3 regions of the Ruegeria sp. C10 genome follow, and region 2 is predicted to be linked to each of the others. Evidence: riboswitches for the same ligand, from Rfam matches in the RefSeq annotation. Region 2 holds a riboswitch; each other region holds the start of a gene.

Region 1 (4,991 bases), 660 kb from region 2:
TTGCCTCAGAACCGTCAGCACGAACCAGCCGAACCGTCGGGGGGGCCAGATCAAGCAGCGCGGATACCGCGTTCCGAGCACGTCCGACACTCCAGCTTTCCAGATAAAGAGAGAGCGAGAAGAAAAATGCTACAGTTGCCGCTTCAAAAAACTCACCCAGAGCGATGGCACCAGCGACGGCAACAACCATCAGAAGGTTCATATCCGGCGAAAGTCGACGCGCCGAAGACCAGGCCTTAGGGGCCACCAGCCAGACGCCAAACAAGATCGCGACTGCGAACAAAGCTGCCTCGGCTAAAGGCATCGGAACCTCACCATGTCCCGAGAACAGCCCGAGCGCACCGCCCATGCCGGTTTCGAAAATGTGCCAGCCAAAACCTGCTGCCCAAAACCCTCCGCTAAGAGTGGTGAACCGCCGCTGACGTGCAATATGCGCCGCCTGGTCCTGGGCGGCATTTCCGTCATCCCATGGTTTGGCGGTCATACCAGTACTCGCAACCAGCAGCATGACATCTTCGTCAGATAACTTGGAAGCACTATCAAGAAGCGTCATCCGACCGTTAATCACATCAAATGCAAGATGCTCTTCGCCACCTGCTTTCGGGCCGACGACACGGTTCAGGATCGCCACCTCTTCGGCGCAATCAAGGCCAGAGACCTGAAAGCTTCTACCACCTTCAGGAATTGGACCAGCGGGGGCGATGTCGCCACACCCGCCGCTACCGCATGCGTGGTGACCATGTTTGTTTTCGTGGCCATGGTCGTGGCTATGGGTATCGGATGACATGATTGGACCTCAAGAATCTCTATGGTCCTTTGTAAATAGTTCCTACAGTAACTAGAGCTTCAATACCTTTTATATTTTTTTCATCCGGGTTCTTTGCCTGCGATATTGTTAGTTCATTTCGTCTTGCGGGCCGGCCGTGTGGATGCAATCTAATTGCAGATGACGCAAAAAATTTGGAACAGACCAATGCAGAAACGGATCGCAATTACCATCACGTTAGTCTCGATTACGGCTGGTTGCTCAGCCCAGTTCACTGGGGCCAAAAGCAAAGCATTTGAACCAGGCAACGTGCCAGATTCGGTCGTATCGCTGGCAGGGCCGGCGCAGGATTTGACCACAGCGCGCCTCCTGCCCGAAGACAATTGCTTTTGGTATGAGCACAGCGGACCCGTCGAGACGACATTGGTACCATTGCGCGCGACGAATGGCGCTCCGATCTGCATTGCGCGCGACGCCTGATCGAAATGAGGGCAGCGACGTCCATGTACGCTGCCCAATATTCATGAGCGGGCTGTGACGCTATCTTCGGCAGAGTATAGGAAAGCGGTCGAGCCGGTTTTCACGTTTGGGTAGAGGTCATTGATATGAGCCATGATCATTCGCACACATCCAGAACTTGCGCGACCGCCGATGCTTCTTGGCTCAGGCGTGCCGTGAATTCTGAGATATGTGTCTCGGTCTCCAACGTATAGATAAAGGGCACGAGAGCCGAGAGCATTATTCGGCCCGGGCTCCATTCCATTCCGGAATTCCGCGTATTCGGGGTTGCGCTCGATCATTGAAGCGGTTGGTGTCCAGTGTGGCCATTCGACCTTTCGGCGGATAACATAGGTGCCGGGCTCGTAAAGATTCCCACGCGCGATCGCTACGCCATAGCGCATTGCGGTCCCGCCTTCTTCGATATGATAGAGATAGCGCGCGACGGCATCCACATGGATGTCACCTGGAACCAAACCATCATTTGCCGCGACGCGTCTTGGTAAAAAACGGTCATGAACACCCCACGGATTTGAGGTCATTGGATCGTAACCAATTGGCGTGACTTGACTGTCCCAATAGGTCTTCTGCGATGCGGTTGGCCAGGTTTTGGCGATCAATGGACTGGCCGCAGACGCCGAGAACAGCGCTGTGGTGGATTGAATGAAATGGCGCCTTGTAAGCATAGGTCTCGTCCTGGTTCACAAGTTTAACGTATTTGGATCGCACTATCGCGAATTAATCCGAATCTTAAAGCCTCTAGCAGCTAGAGCTTCAAGAGGTTTCAGGTAACGCTTGGTTTACCCTGTCGATCAAGTGACCGGTTGCGTGAATCCTGCTTCGGTCGAGTTTACATTGGAATAGGTCGCAAAGACAATTGACACAGGCGAAGCCGCCATTGTAGCGGTGAATTGTTTTCGGTTCCTGATGGCGGAAGCCAAAAGGATTAAAAGGGAATACGGTTCGGTGTTTTCAATGGCGCCAATTCCGTAACTGCCCCCGCAACTGTGAGCGGAGAGCGATGCCAAGACACCACTGGTTTGTAATGGAACCGGGAAGGTTGGCGGAGCGAGCACCCGCGAGTCAGGAGACCTGCCGTAAAGCGCCGGGCTATGCCCAGACTGAACCTGTCGGCCTTGCGGTCGATTCAACCTGACAAGCCGCCGGGTGAGGCGGTAGGGAGAAAGAACATGCATATCGAACCGGGCATCGTGAATGGTGCCAAAATCGCGCTTTCCTATGTTACCGCCGCAGGTGCGGCTACTTACGCAGCGAAAGAAACGTTTTCCACATTGCGAGCGAATGGACCTGCATCTTTTGTTATGCGCTCGGTGCTCGCCACCGTTGGTGTTTTCCTTTTCTTCGAAGTCCTGCCGCATTTCCCGGTTGGTGTCTCTGAAGTCCACTTCATCCTGGGGTCGACGCTGTTTCTGCTTCTCGGTGCTGCACCCGCGGCTTTTGGATTGGCAGCTGGTCTCCTGATTCAGGGTGTGTTTTTTGCCCCGTTCGATCTTCCGCAGTACTTCATCAACCTGACCACTCTGCTGGTGCCGCTATTTGCGCTACAAGCACTGGCCAGCCGCATCATCGCACCCGGCACAGCATATGTTGACCTCAAATATGGCCAAGCTCTTGCCCTAAGTGCGACGTATCAGGGAGGAGTAGTCGCATGGGTTGGGTTCTGGGCCTTCTACGGCCAGGGTTTCGGCGCAGAAACCATGGCGTCGGTTCTGTCCTTTGGCGGTGCTTATATGCTGGTAATTGTCATTGAGCCGATTGCTGATCTGGCAGTGCTTGCGGCAGCCAAGGCGATGCGCGGTTTGAACAGTACAGGTCTGGTGACTCCGCGTTTGTACAACGCTGCGAAAGCTTGACCAAAGTTTGAAGCGGTGTCCTAAACTTGGGTTGCCGCGAAACAACCAGTAGCCGCAGGACCAAAATTTTATTGTGGCGCGTCTCTAGGGCGCGCCACATTGTTTTTAGCCGCTAGAAACCTGTACCCAACGATCAGGGTGATTTGGGTCCTGTATTCGTAGGAAAAGATACCTCGTTTCCTTCCACGATTTGATCCTGTTGGTGACATTGTCCAGAATCAAATCGCCTTCACTCGAGCGATAAACTAAAACTGCATGGCCACTGCGATTGGTGTCTAAGACAGTTGCAATAAGTAGCTTCGTAGGATCCAAGCCGTTCTGCATTAGTTCAAACTTCTTTTGCAAAGCGAAATCTTCGCAATCCCCTGACCCCTGCATTGGTAGCGTCCAGTATTCCTTTGTCCCGTATTGGTTTTGATCCGAAACGGCGCGGATCCTCCGATTGACGCGCAAGTTAATCGCTTTAACGATCTGTTTCTCCTGCGCTTCTGGCAGACCAGAAGTACGAGTATTCGCGCACGCCCACGAATAATCTTTGCAGAGTGATTTGGCGCCCGATGGCGCCTGAACCTCTCTATCTAGTTTGATCCAGGGAAGCTCAGAAGCTTGCAATGAAGCGGCGGAGACAAGGTAGCTGCATATGATACAGGCCAACGATAGATAAACTGGTAACCGTTCCGAAAGTTTTTTCTGAGCGGAAGTAGGTTTTGTCATATCTGCTTTCCCCATACTCGTTTCTCCTGGGTATCTGAAGCTACCGAGCCAAGAGAACTCTATTTCAATCTTTTATGTTCATCGACGCATTACAACAGCTTATTCAATTTAAAATGCAGAGCAGCAAAGTTCGCGAGCGCGCAGTTATTAGTCGTGATTGTGTGCGTGAGCTTAATTGAGATTCTTGCAGCAGCATAGAAGAAAGCTGGCTAGTAGTTCTGGGTTAGAAACGCTTGAGGTTTGGGACGGATTTGGATGACGCGTCAAGCCGAACATCTTTGTGCAATGACATGGGTATCAACCGTTCGCCGGGGCGCACCCTAACAGTGTATCTGCGATTATATGTTTCATGCGGCCAGATGTAACTGGCAATTGCAGATTTCCCCTGACCAAGGTGTGCAGGTTTTGATTGGAAATTCTAAAACAATGACTTCGTCGCTACACTCAGTCCTCTGTTAACGCGCACAGCGACGGGAGCGATGAGTTGGGCAGGCTCAGTGGCCTACGAGCCATATTGCGTCAGGTTTCTATTATGCGTGTAAGTTTCGTACGATCGACTTTGGAGGCATGACGCTTGTCCATAGGAATGTGCTTAATCGAAATCACATTTGGAACGTCAAAACCAAGCGCAGATTTAGTCCAATCGTCGATGTGATCCGCGGAACCTTGGACGCAAAGTGTGGGGCCTGCCTTGGTATTGACGAGCGCGCATCGATCTACACCTGGCCATCGCTGTGCCGCGACTTCGATAGCAAAGGGGAAGAGCGTACCTGAAAAGACTTCAATTTCGGACCCGACGCGCCCCCATAACCATAAACGCCCGTCATCATCCAGCGCGCCAGCGTCACCGGTCCGGTGCCAAATGACGTCACCTTCCTTGATTTTGTTGTTCTTTGAGTGGGTCGGGTTCAAATACCCGTCATTCACATGTGCGCCGGCGACCTGAATTTCATTGTCGCGGATGCGGAGCGTGATTTCGGGCACCGGGTATCCCACAAGAAGACCCCTTCCAACAGCCATGTCGCGGTGATCCTTCACCGTGATATTCGCGGCGTCAAGATGGGCAATCGGTTCAGCCTCGGTCGACCCGTAGACGCACACAACTGACAGGCTGTGCCGGGTTCTCAACGCCTCGACAA
Region 2 (4,991 bases):
TCGGTGCATCTTCTGGATTGATCCTGGGACGATGGGCGCGAAAACGGCTGAATTTTCCGTTGTTGCGGAACAGCGTTTTGAACCCTTTGGTCCGGTGATGCGGATAGCCGTCTTCGGTGGCGGCCAGAAAGAAAGTCTCAGGTACAGGTCGATCAACGAAATCGTTCTGACCCGCGTTTCCGAACATGCGCCAGCAGATCGAGATCGCGTCCGCCACGCCGCTGGCCTCAACGAGGCTTCTTATATCACTATTGGGCAAACGGATATTGATATACTCGTCCACATCCAAACTGAGAATCCAATCCGAAGACAGATAGCTTGGGTGGTTCCGCGCAAGCGAAAATGCACGAACCTGCGGCGCGGCGCGCGGACCCAGTCTGTTTCGTTGGTGGTGAGCCCAGCCAAGCACTTGCAACCGTTCGCCCATGGCATCGGTACCATCAGCGCAATCATTGGTATAAATCAGAATGTCATCAAAACCGATTGCGTGGTTGTAGGCCACCCAATCGATCATGAAAGGCCCTTCGTTTTTCATCGTTGTTACGATGAGAAAGGTCTCATTCGTCATAAGTTGTTCTCTTGCCTGTGCCGGTGTCGGACTCCTGTCGACCTATTTAGAATAGCACCAGAATTTTGTCCAACCAGGTCGCCAGACAGCCGCAATGCTTGCCGATTAATCGATCTACCGATTCTGCGGGATCACCTCATAACCCGGTTCTTCTGGCTCGTCGTCCAGCATCTCGGTTGGGAACCCTGGCGCTTGGATCTCCAGTCCGGTCGCGTCCTCTAGCCGCCTGATGATGTTCGGGGACAGTTCACGCTCACCATATCGCGCGATGCCATCTTCGAAAATCTTGATCATCAATGGGTTTATCTCAAGGGGAACTCCGGCACGGTCGGCGACCTCCTGAAACAGACCGATATCTTTTTTCACCAGGTCCATGGTGAAGGAAATATCGCGCGAGCCGTTCAGGATGACCTGACTTTCGGTCTCGTGCACGAAGGATGTGCCTGACGATATCTTGATCGCCTCATAGGTGGTTCCAAGGTCCATGCCGGCGGCCTTGGCTGTCACCAATGCCTCGGCGCAGGTGATCAGGTTGGCGGTAGCCAGATAATTGGTCAACACCTTTAGAACAGAGGCCGAGCCCAGATCGCCCGTGTGCAAAATGCGCCGCCCCATGGTGGTCAGGAATGGCAGGATACGTTCAAAAGTCTCACGATCACAGCCTGCGAAGATCGAGATATTACCCGTCGCTGCCCGGTGACATCCGCCCGAAACCGGGCAATCCACCGCTGCGCCGCCTCGTTCGATGACCATTGCGCCAAGGCGTTTGACTTCGGCTTCGTCGGTGGTCGACATTTCCATCCAGATTTTGCCAGGGCCGACCTCTGGCAACATTTCCTGCATCACCGCATCCGAGGCCGCAGGAGAAGGCAAACAGGTTATCACCGCATCGCAATCACGCATCAGCTGCGCCGGACTTTCGGCGGCTTTGGCACCTTTGGCGACGAATTCGGTCACCAGATCCGGGCTCAGGTCATGAACCGTCAGATCGATACCGTTTCGTAGCAGCGATCCAGATAGCTTGCCCCCTACATTCCCCAGCCCGATAAACCCTACCTTCATGCGCGGTATCCTCCTGTTCGCATCTTGCTGCCATGCCAGCACGTCGTTGCAGAAGTATCATGCCGCCCAGCGACCCCGACAGGTCGCTTTTTATCCGCTTTTTCACGGATCGGCGCGACTCGCTTGACAAGCAACCCTGCCCTGCCGCATGTCCCTTTCGTTGGTGTCTGCGAGAGCAGATGAAAAGGGAATGCGTCAGCGGTTTTTGCCGTCAAACGCAGCCGCCCCCGCGACCGTGACCGGAGAGGGTGCCCAAAGCCACTGGCAGTATGGCCGGGAAGGCGGGACATCCGACAGAGGCCTCCTCTGACATCCGCAAGCCGGGAGACCTGCCAACGCCCGAAGATGAAACCGGACGGGGTGTTCCGGTGTGGGGCTGTGATCGGCCCGCATGAAACCCCGTCCCCCACGAAGAGGATTTGGGGGGATGAGAGACATGACCGAGACCGCACCGGTCGAACTGCTGGTTTGCACTACCTGCCGTCGTGGGCTGCCTGTCGAGGATGACGCCCAGCGCCCCGGCACGTTGCTGCACAAGGCGCTTGAACAGGCGGGCCTGCCCGAAGGCATTACATTGAAAGCTGTGGAATGCCTGTCGAATTGCGATGAAGGCTGCTCGATCGTGCTACGCGGAGGACCGGATCGCTGGACTTTCGTGTATGAGCATCTGAACGAGATCGACCATGTTGAAACCATCGTCGAAGGCGCAGCCAAATACCTCGCCACCGAGGACGGTTTGGTCAAATGGCGTGAACGTCCTGAACATTTCCGCAAAAACTGTGCGGCCCGCATTCCCCCGATTGGAGCCCTGAAATGAGCAATCTTGAGAAACTCCCCGTCACTGTGATCACCGGCTTTTTGGGCTCGGGCAAAACCACTTTGGTGCGACACCTGATGCAGAACCCGCAGGGCAAGCGTCTGGCGGTGGTCGTCAACGAATTCGGCGATGTCGGCGTCGATGGCGATATCCTGAAGTCCTGCGCCATTCCTGATTGCCCCGCAGAAAACATCATGGAACTGGCCAATGGTTGCATCTGCTGCACCGTGGCCGATGATTTCATCCCGACCATTGAAGCCCTGATGGCACTAGAGCCGCGCCCCGATCACATCCTGATCGAAACCTCCGGTCTTGCCCTGCCAAAACCCCTGCTGAAGGCGTTCGACTGGCCCGATATCCGCTCGAAAATCACCGTCGATGGCGTGATTGCTCTGGCCGATGCCGAGGCTGTGGCCGCTGGTCGGTTTGCTCCGAATGTCGAGGCGGTGGATGCGCAACGCATGGCAGATGACTCGATTGATCATGAAACTCCCTTGTCCGAGGTGTTCGAGGATCAGATTTCCTGCGCCGACATCATTCTGCTGACCAAGCCCGATCTGGCTGGCCCGGAAGGCGTTGCGAAAGCGAAAGAGATCATCGCCGCCGAAGCGCCCCGCCCCCTGCCCGTAGTCGAAGTGGCTGAGGGTGCCGTGGACGTCCGCGTCGTGCTGGGTCTAGAAGCCGCGGCCGAGGATGACATGGACGCGCGTCCCAGCCATCACGACGGCCATCACGATCACGAGCATGACGATTTCGAAAGCATCATCGTTGAACTGCCCGAGCAAACCGATCCGATTGATCTGGTCGCCAAGATTGAACGATTGGCCAACGAGTTGAATATCCTGCGCGTCAAAGGCTATGCCGCCGTTCAGGGCAAGCCCATGCGCCTACTGGTTCAGGCCGTCGGTGCGCGCGTACGTCACCAATATGACCGCCCGTGGGAGCCCGGCGAAGACCGTCGCTCGCGCCTTGTGGTCATTGCCGAGCATGACGATATCAAAGAGGCCGAGATCCGGGATATCCTCGTGGGTGTAACCGAGGCTGCCGAGTAAGACCTATGCACGTCGTCTTCCGCGAAAGCCATGGGCTCGAAGAAACCGAGACCCCGACCGATCTGGGCCAGAGCCCGGCGGATTTGGTGGTGCTGTCCTTTTCCGACAGTGACCTTGGCGCTTTCGCGGCGGGATGGCATCGTGGAGGTGGGCCTGAAGGACGCATGCCAACGATGCGGCTGGCCAATCTGACGGCGCTGAAGCATCCCCTCTCAGTCGACACCTATGTCGAGCAGACACTGGAGGGCGCAAAGGGCATCCTGATCCGTCTGATCGGTGGAGTGCCCTATTGGGCCTACGGCTTGCAGCAGGTTCTGGCGCTGGCGCAGGCCAAAGGGATTGCACTGGCCGTACTGCCCGCAGACGGTCGCGAGGATACGCGGCTGGATGATTACTCTACCCTGCCTGTCTCGACCCTGCGGCGGCTGGCGCATCTGTGCGACACCGGCGGTGAGGTCGCGGCGCAGGCCGCTCTGGCGCAGATGGCACTGGCTGCGGGGTTGTATGCAGGTCCGGTCATGGGCGCCAAGACCATCCCCGAATGCGGTGCCTGGTGCCCAGATCACGGCGTGATCCCTGCAGAAAACGCTCTGCCCGGTGATGCGAAACGTATCATCGTAACCTTCTATCGTGCTTATCTGACCTCGGCGGACACAGCCCCAATCGCAGCGCTGATCCGCAGCTTGCGCGCGCGAGGTTTTGAGGCCGTCGGCCTGTTTGCCCCGTCGCTCAAAGCACCAAATGCCGCCGATTGGCTGAGCGAGACTATTGTGGCGCTGAAGCCTTCGGCGATCGTCAACGCCACCTCATTCTCAGGCAAGGGCGCATCAGGCACCTCACCTCTCGATGTGGCAGAGGTGCCGGTCTTTCAGGTGGCGCTGGCCACCTCACGCCGCAAAGCGTGGGCCGAAGCGGAACGTGGCCTTTCACCAGCTGATCTTGCCATGCATGTGGTCCTTCCGGAAGTGGACGGGCGGATCAACGCGGGCATCGTATCCTTCAAAGAGCCGGGCAAACGCGACCCGCATCTCGAATATTCTCGCTTCGCTCATCGGGCTGAACCCGAACGGATCGAAGCCATCATCAACCGCATCTCCGGCTGGCTGAACCTTCACGACAAACCCAGAGCGGAGCAGGTTCCGGCGCTGGTACTATCGACCTATCCCGGCAAAGACTGGCAGATGGCACATGCAGTGGGTCTGGATGCGCTGGCCTCGGCCGAGGCAATGTTGCTCGACCTGCAAGGCGACGGGTATGACACCGCGCCTGCCGAGCCAATTGCTGAAACTCTTCTTGATGCCCGGATTTCATGGCCGCTAGAGGATTATCAGGCGGCGCTGGCGGCGCTACCGGAAACACTCCGCGCCGATCTCAATAAGGTTTGGGGCACTCCCGAAGACGACCCTGCTTTCACAAACGGCGCATTCCACTTCACTGCGCTGCGTCGCGGAAAGGCTCTGATCGCGCTGCAGCCCGAGCGCGGCACACCCGA
Region 3 (4,991 bases), 910 kb from region 2:
GAATCTCGGTGGTGGCAAAGATGAACTTCACGTGTTCGGGGGGTTCTTCCAGCGTCTTGAGCAGCGCGTTGAAAGCGCTGGTCGACAGCATGTGAACCTCGTCGATGATATAGATCTTGTAGCGCGCGGATGCAGCGCGATAGCGTACGCTGTCGATGATCTCGCGGATGTCATTGACACCGGTGCGGCTGGCGGCGTCCATCTCCATCACGTCGACATGGCGGCCCTCCATGATAGCCACGCAATGTTCACATTGACCGCAGGGTTCGGTTGTAGGGCCGCCGCTGCCATCGGGACCGATGCAGTTCATACCCTTGGCTATGATCCGAGCGGTCGTCGTCTTGCCGGTACCGCGGATACCGGTCATGATGAAGGCCTGCGCGATCCGGTCCGCCTCGAAGGCGTTTTTCAGAGTGCGCACCATGGCGTCCTGACCGACCAGATCGGCAAAGGTTTCGGGGCGGTATTTGCGGGCAAGAACCTGGTAGGCGGGGCTGGGCGTCTCGGTCATGTCTGCTCTGTCGGATTCGCGTTACGCCGCAGCGTAGAGGCCCCCGCCGCCCGCGTCCACAGCCAGCCGGGACGATTTTCATTTTGGAATGCGTGGGTATGCGGCTAAAATCCACTCTATTCTATTTACTGGACCAGTATGTTGTTGGGTGAAGTTTGTTTGGGGGGAGATTATGTCGCAACTGGTGGTTTATGCGTTGCAGGTCGGCGGAGGCACCTTGGCCTTGTCCTCGATGCCTGGGCGTGGAGGAACGTATACAGAAGACCTTGATCTTATCGCAGACTGGAAGCCCGGGCTTGTGATCTCGATGACGACTGAGGTTGAGATGATTCAGGATGGTGCGCGGAATTTTGGCGCTGATATTCAGGGGCGTGCCAGCAGATGGGTGCATTTGCCGATCGAAGATTTTGGCACGCCACCCAAGGAGATTGTGGAGCGCTGGCCCCGCGTTGGCGCGACTGCCCGTCAGGCGTTGTCAGGTGGTGGCCGTGTGCTAGTGCATTGCCGTGGTGGCTGTGGCCGATCCGGGATGGTGGTTCTGCGTCTGATGGTTGAATGCGGTGAACGGCCTGAGGCGGCATTGAAGCGATTGCGTACGGTGCGTCCTTGCGCAGTCGAGACAAATGCCCAGATGCTTTGGGCCGTTGAACCGGCCCGTGTTCAAGCCGTTTGACGGCTTAGACACCAACATGTGGCGAGATTTCGCCACCGTTGTGCTGCACCAGAAGCGAAGCCTCAAGCATGGCGCAAGGAGGATTCCTTAGCAGGTCTGCGGGTAGGCTGCGGTACTCGGTTCCGAACATCATGTCTGCGTAGTCATCCAGCCGGCCGGTATCGATTTCAGGATCGGTTCCGCAGAATACACGTATCTGGTCGCATTGGGCGCGAAAGCGGGCGGTACATCCCTCTGGGCAGTGCGACAGGTCAATACTGCCTTCAATCTCAAACCCAGATTTTGTGACCGGTTTTGTGGTGGACATGGCCTGCGTTAGAGCCCGCGCCATTTGCGCCAGTGCGGGGCAGGTTGCCCCAGTACGTTGGCACACGGTCGCCGCGAATTCGTGCGTTTTAGTCTTCCAGATCATCAATGCGCCCTCCGCGCGCAGGGCGAGGGCGTGGCACAGGTTGGTCGGTGCAGAGCACGATCAAACCCGTCCCGGACACCCCGCCCGAGTTTCGGTTCTACATCTGATGGCAGGTCTCCTGACTTGCGGGTCATCGCTTTGCCGACCTTCCCAGCCTTCAAGGCCAGTGGTATCTCGGCATTGCTCTCCGCTTACAGTTGCGGGGGCAGTCTCGGACTAGGTTCTTTCCGGTTTTCTCCGTGCAGAACCGCACCGTGTTCCCTTTTCATCCCGGCCCGATTGGGCGCGAGAACCATCGCGACATGGCTAGCGGCTGCGCCGTGCCCGAGTCAAGAAGATTGCGTCAGGCAAGTGACGTACGGTCCAGCCACGTCAACCTTGACTTGAGGCGCTTCGGGTGAACTGATCAGTTCAGTCGGTATTGGAGGGCACCATGTTGGACACGCAGCAGGCGGTTGTGACCGAGGATTTTCAGATCCCGTCCGACCCGGCAATGTTGTCGGCGCGGCTTTACCGTCCGGTTGCCGACCCCGAAAAGGTGGTCGTCATAAACGGTGCGACTGGGGTGCCGAGGGATTACTATCAGCACTTCGCCCGATGGCTTGCCGAGGAACAGGGTATGGCCTGCCTGACCTATGACTACCGGGATTTTGGTCACTCTTTGGTGGGTTCGCAAAAGCGGTCAAATGTCACCATGGCCGATTGGGCGTTGATCGACATTCCAGCCGCCCGGGCCGAGATGCGCCGACGGTTTCCGCAGGCCAAGCTATGGAGCATCGGTCATTCCTTGGGCGGAATGTTTGGTCCGATCCAACCCGATATCGATCAGATTGACAGGATGATCTGTGTCTGTTCGGGTCTGGTAACGCTGGCGGATCACCCTTGGCCTTATCGCGCTTTGGCGGCGTTGTTCTGGTATGGTCACGCGCCGCTGGTGGTCAAGGCGCTTGGCTACCTGCCCGGACGGTTGGTCGGGTTTGGATCGGACCTGCCTGCCCAAGTCTATTGGCAATGGCGCAAATGGTGCACCGCCCCCAAAAGCTATGTGCCAGAGATCGGCACGACACTGCCCGCCGCCCGCTGGGAAGACTTGGGCAAACGTGTCGATCTGTTTACCTTCGCAGATGATGAAATGGTGCCGCCGGATGCTGTCTGGCGTCTTGCCGATCTCTATGGACCCAAAGCCGGGCGCCATCTGCTTGCACCAAGCGAATTCGGAGTATCCAAGATCGGCCATATCGGTGCATTCGCAAGACGGAATGCGGCAGTCTGGCCTAGGCTGATCGCCTGATAGCGCTGGGCACCGGTAGGCCGGTGCCCAGCTTCGTTATAGCCCTTTACGGGATTTTTTCTCGTGCATCACGCTGCGCACCATCTTGCCGAACGCCTTGTCGCGGGCGCGGGCCTGCGCCACCGAAGCGGAATTGTGTTGGTCTTCGCGCCGCAGCTTGCGCCAGCGGTCCAGCCGCGCGGGATCAAGCGTACCAGCGTCGATTGCCGCCTGCACCGCACATCCGGGCTCGGTCTCGTGCTGACAATCCGAGAAGCGGCAATTCAGGCTGAGGTCTGAGATGTCCGAGAACACCTCATCCAACCCCTCTTGCGCATCTAGCAGACGTAACGCGCGCATGCCGGGCGTATCGATCAGCCAGCCGCCATTGCGCATGCGATGCAAGGCGCGTGAGGTTGTTGTGTGCCTGCCGCGCGCATCGTCTTCGCGAATACCTGCGGTGGCCTGATCCTGCCCCGTCATCCCGTTGGCGAGCGTCGTTTTCCCAACGCCGGATGATCCAAGCAAGGCGCTGGTTTGTCCTTTCGGACACCACGACAGAACTTGTTCGAGATCGCCGTGATCCAGCGCGTTGACCGCAAGTACCGTCAGAAACGGGGCGAGCGATTGGGCTTGATCTACATAAAGGCTCGGATCATCGCACATGTCCGATTTGGTCAGAACGACCACCGGATAGCAGCCTGCCTGATGTGCCAGCGCAAGATACCGCTCCAATCGTGGCATATTGAAATCGGCGTTGCAGGAACTGACGATGAACAGCACATCAACATTTGCAGCAATCAGCTGCGCCGCTGCCCCTGTACCTGCGGCCCGGCGCTGCAGCAGGCTGCGCCGGTCCAGCACGCGGCGTATGCGTTTGTTTTCATCCGCCAGAACCCAATCCCCAACGGCATATGCGCCGGTTGATTGATCCAGAGATAACAAAGGCGATTCACCTTCAGGGCTCAGCCCGATCAGTCGATCCCGGTGTACGGCCGAGATGCGATACGGTAGAAGTGACGGATCAGCCGCATGCTGAGCCGCGAAATGAGAGGACCATCCGAGGTCCGATAAGGAAAGTAACATTGGTCTGCCTGTGATCAGAAACAGCAATCCCGCCGGATGGCAATCGCGCATCCGCTGGTGATGTGTTCAGGCAGTCAGTTGATCGGAAAGGATCAGAACCGGTCTGCCCGAAGGGAATTTGCTACAATCATAAACGCCCTCCTGCGGCTGATGGGTTCTAAGTGAGAGGTTGGACATCGACCCAAGCGGGGCTCGTTGTGGCTGCTTCCTTCCGGACCTGACCAGGTTGGCGAGGCGCTCGCCCGCGCCAACCTCTCAAAGCCGATATAGGTGCATCCCCTGAAAATGGCAACCCGTCAGAAGGTCAGATGAATGCGCATGAAACCATCCGCATCGTCGGGCAGAATGCGTGGATGATACTCAGCAAGCTCTGCAACATGGTGTAGCGCGCGCGGCCCCGTTGTCAGGATCGCGCCCTGCCTTTGGTTTGGTACAAAAGAAAAGGGGCGCGGTGCATGCGCAAGTGGGTCGGCGGGCAATGTGCCCGCGACGTATTTGCATAGAACATCCTGTATGCTGATCTGCGGCAGGTCAATCATACGGGCTTGTCGCGCAATTGGAAAATGACCACCGCCATTGGCCCGGTAGTTATTGGTGGCGACAAGGAAACTCTGGTCAGGCGCAATCGGCTGCCCATCGAATTCCAGGTTGCGTATGCGGGAAAATGCCGGATCAATCACTCGACCGAGCGTATCGAACCGTGCCGGTTGCGAAAGATCGATCTGGTAGGTGACGCCATGCAGGACATCGAAGTTGAAGCCTGTGCGCTGAGGATCGGCAAGATCGATCGGGGCGTCTGATCCAAGTTGATGGAACAGCCCGGCTGACATCTCAAGCCAGTCCCGAATCTGAGAACCTGAGGCCAGCACCGCGCGCAATTCATTAGGAAAGACACTGAGATCGGCGATATGTCGAACTGAAATCTCGCCTGAGGGGATATCCGTGTAGTACTTGCTTCCTGCGCGCCCGCCGAACTTTGCCGGGGCGGCTGACGATATGATAGGCAAATCTGCCCAGTCGGTATCGACCAAATGCGGGC

What was found. Region 2 has a riboswitch for cobalamin ahead of ACR0DE_RS08190 (DUF1636 family protein). Riboswitches for the same ligand answer to the same signal wherever they lie in the genome.
Region 1: another riboswitch for cobalamin. It lies ahead of ACR0DE_RS04900 (energy-coupling factor ABC transporter permease); the one in region 2 lies ahead of ACR0DE_RS08190 (DUF1636 family protein).
Region 3: another riboswitch for cobalamin. It lies ahead of ACR0DE_RS03670 (hypothetical protein); the one in region 2 lies ahead of ACR0DE_RS08190 (DUF1636 family protein).

What each region holds. Positions count from the first base shown of each region.
Region 1 covers NZ_JBQFSC010000001.1:1,046,283-1,051,273, forward strand. The annotation lists gene ACR0DE_RS04885 (heavy metal translocating P-type ATPase) at 1-787, opposite strand, end outside; gene ACR0DE_RS04890 (hypothetical protein) at 974-1,246, shown strand; gene ACR0DE_RS04895 (L,D-transpeptidase) at 1,288-1,950, opposite strand; cobalamin riboswitch at 2,166-2,378, shown strand; gene ACR0DE_RS04900 (energy-coupling factor ABC transporter permease) at 2,455-3,138, shown strand; gene ACR0DE_RS04905 (transglutaminase-like cysteine peptidase) at 3,244-3,867, opposite strand; gene ACR0DE_RS04910 (AMP-binding protein) at 4,372-4,991, opposite strand, start outside.
Region 2 covers NZ_JBQFSC010000001.1:1,704,981-1,709,971, reverse strand. The annotation lists gene ACR0DE_RS08200 (glycosyltransferase family 2 protein) at 1-568, opposite strand, end outside; gene ACR0DE_RS08195 (NAD(P)-dependent oxidoreductase) at 683-1,669, opposite strand; cobalamin riboswitch at 1,775-1,981, shown strand; gene ACR0DE_RS08190 (DUF1636 family protein) at 2,067-2,447, shown strand; gene cobW (cobalamin biosynthesis protein CobW) at 2,444-3,499, shown strand; gene cobN (cobaltochelatase subunit CobN) at 3,505-4,991, shown strand, end outside.
Region 3 covers NZ_JBQFSC010000001.1:798,380-803,370, forward strand. The annotation lists gene ACR0DE_RS03660 (DNA polymerase III subunit gamma/tau) at 1-511, opposite strand, end outside; gene ACR0DE_RS03665 (phosphatase domain-containing protein) at 684-1,184, shown strand; gene ACR0DE_RS03670 (hypothetical protein) at 1,189-1,596, opposite strand; cobalamin riboswitch at 1,688-1,907, opposite strand; gene ACR0DE_RS03675 (alpha/beta hydrolase family protein) at 2,030-2,887, shown strand; gene rsgA (ribosome small subunit-dependent GTPase A) at 2,924-3,952, opposite strand; RNA gene ffs (signal recognition particle sRNA small type) at 4,112-4,210, opposite strand; gene ACR0DE_RS03690 (bifunctional 2',3'-cyclic-nucleotide 2'-phosphodiesterase/3'-nucleotidase) at 4,249-4,991, opposite strand, start outside.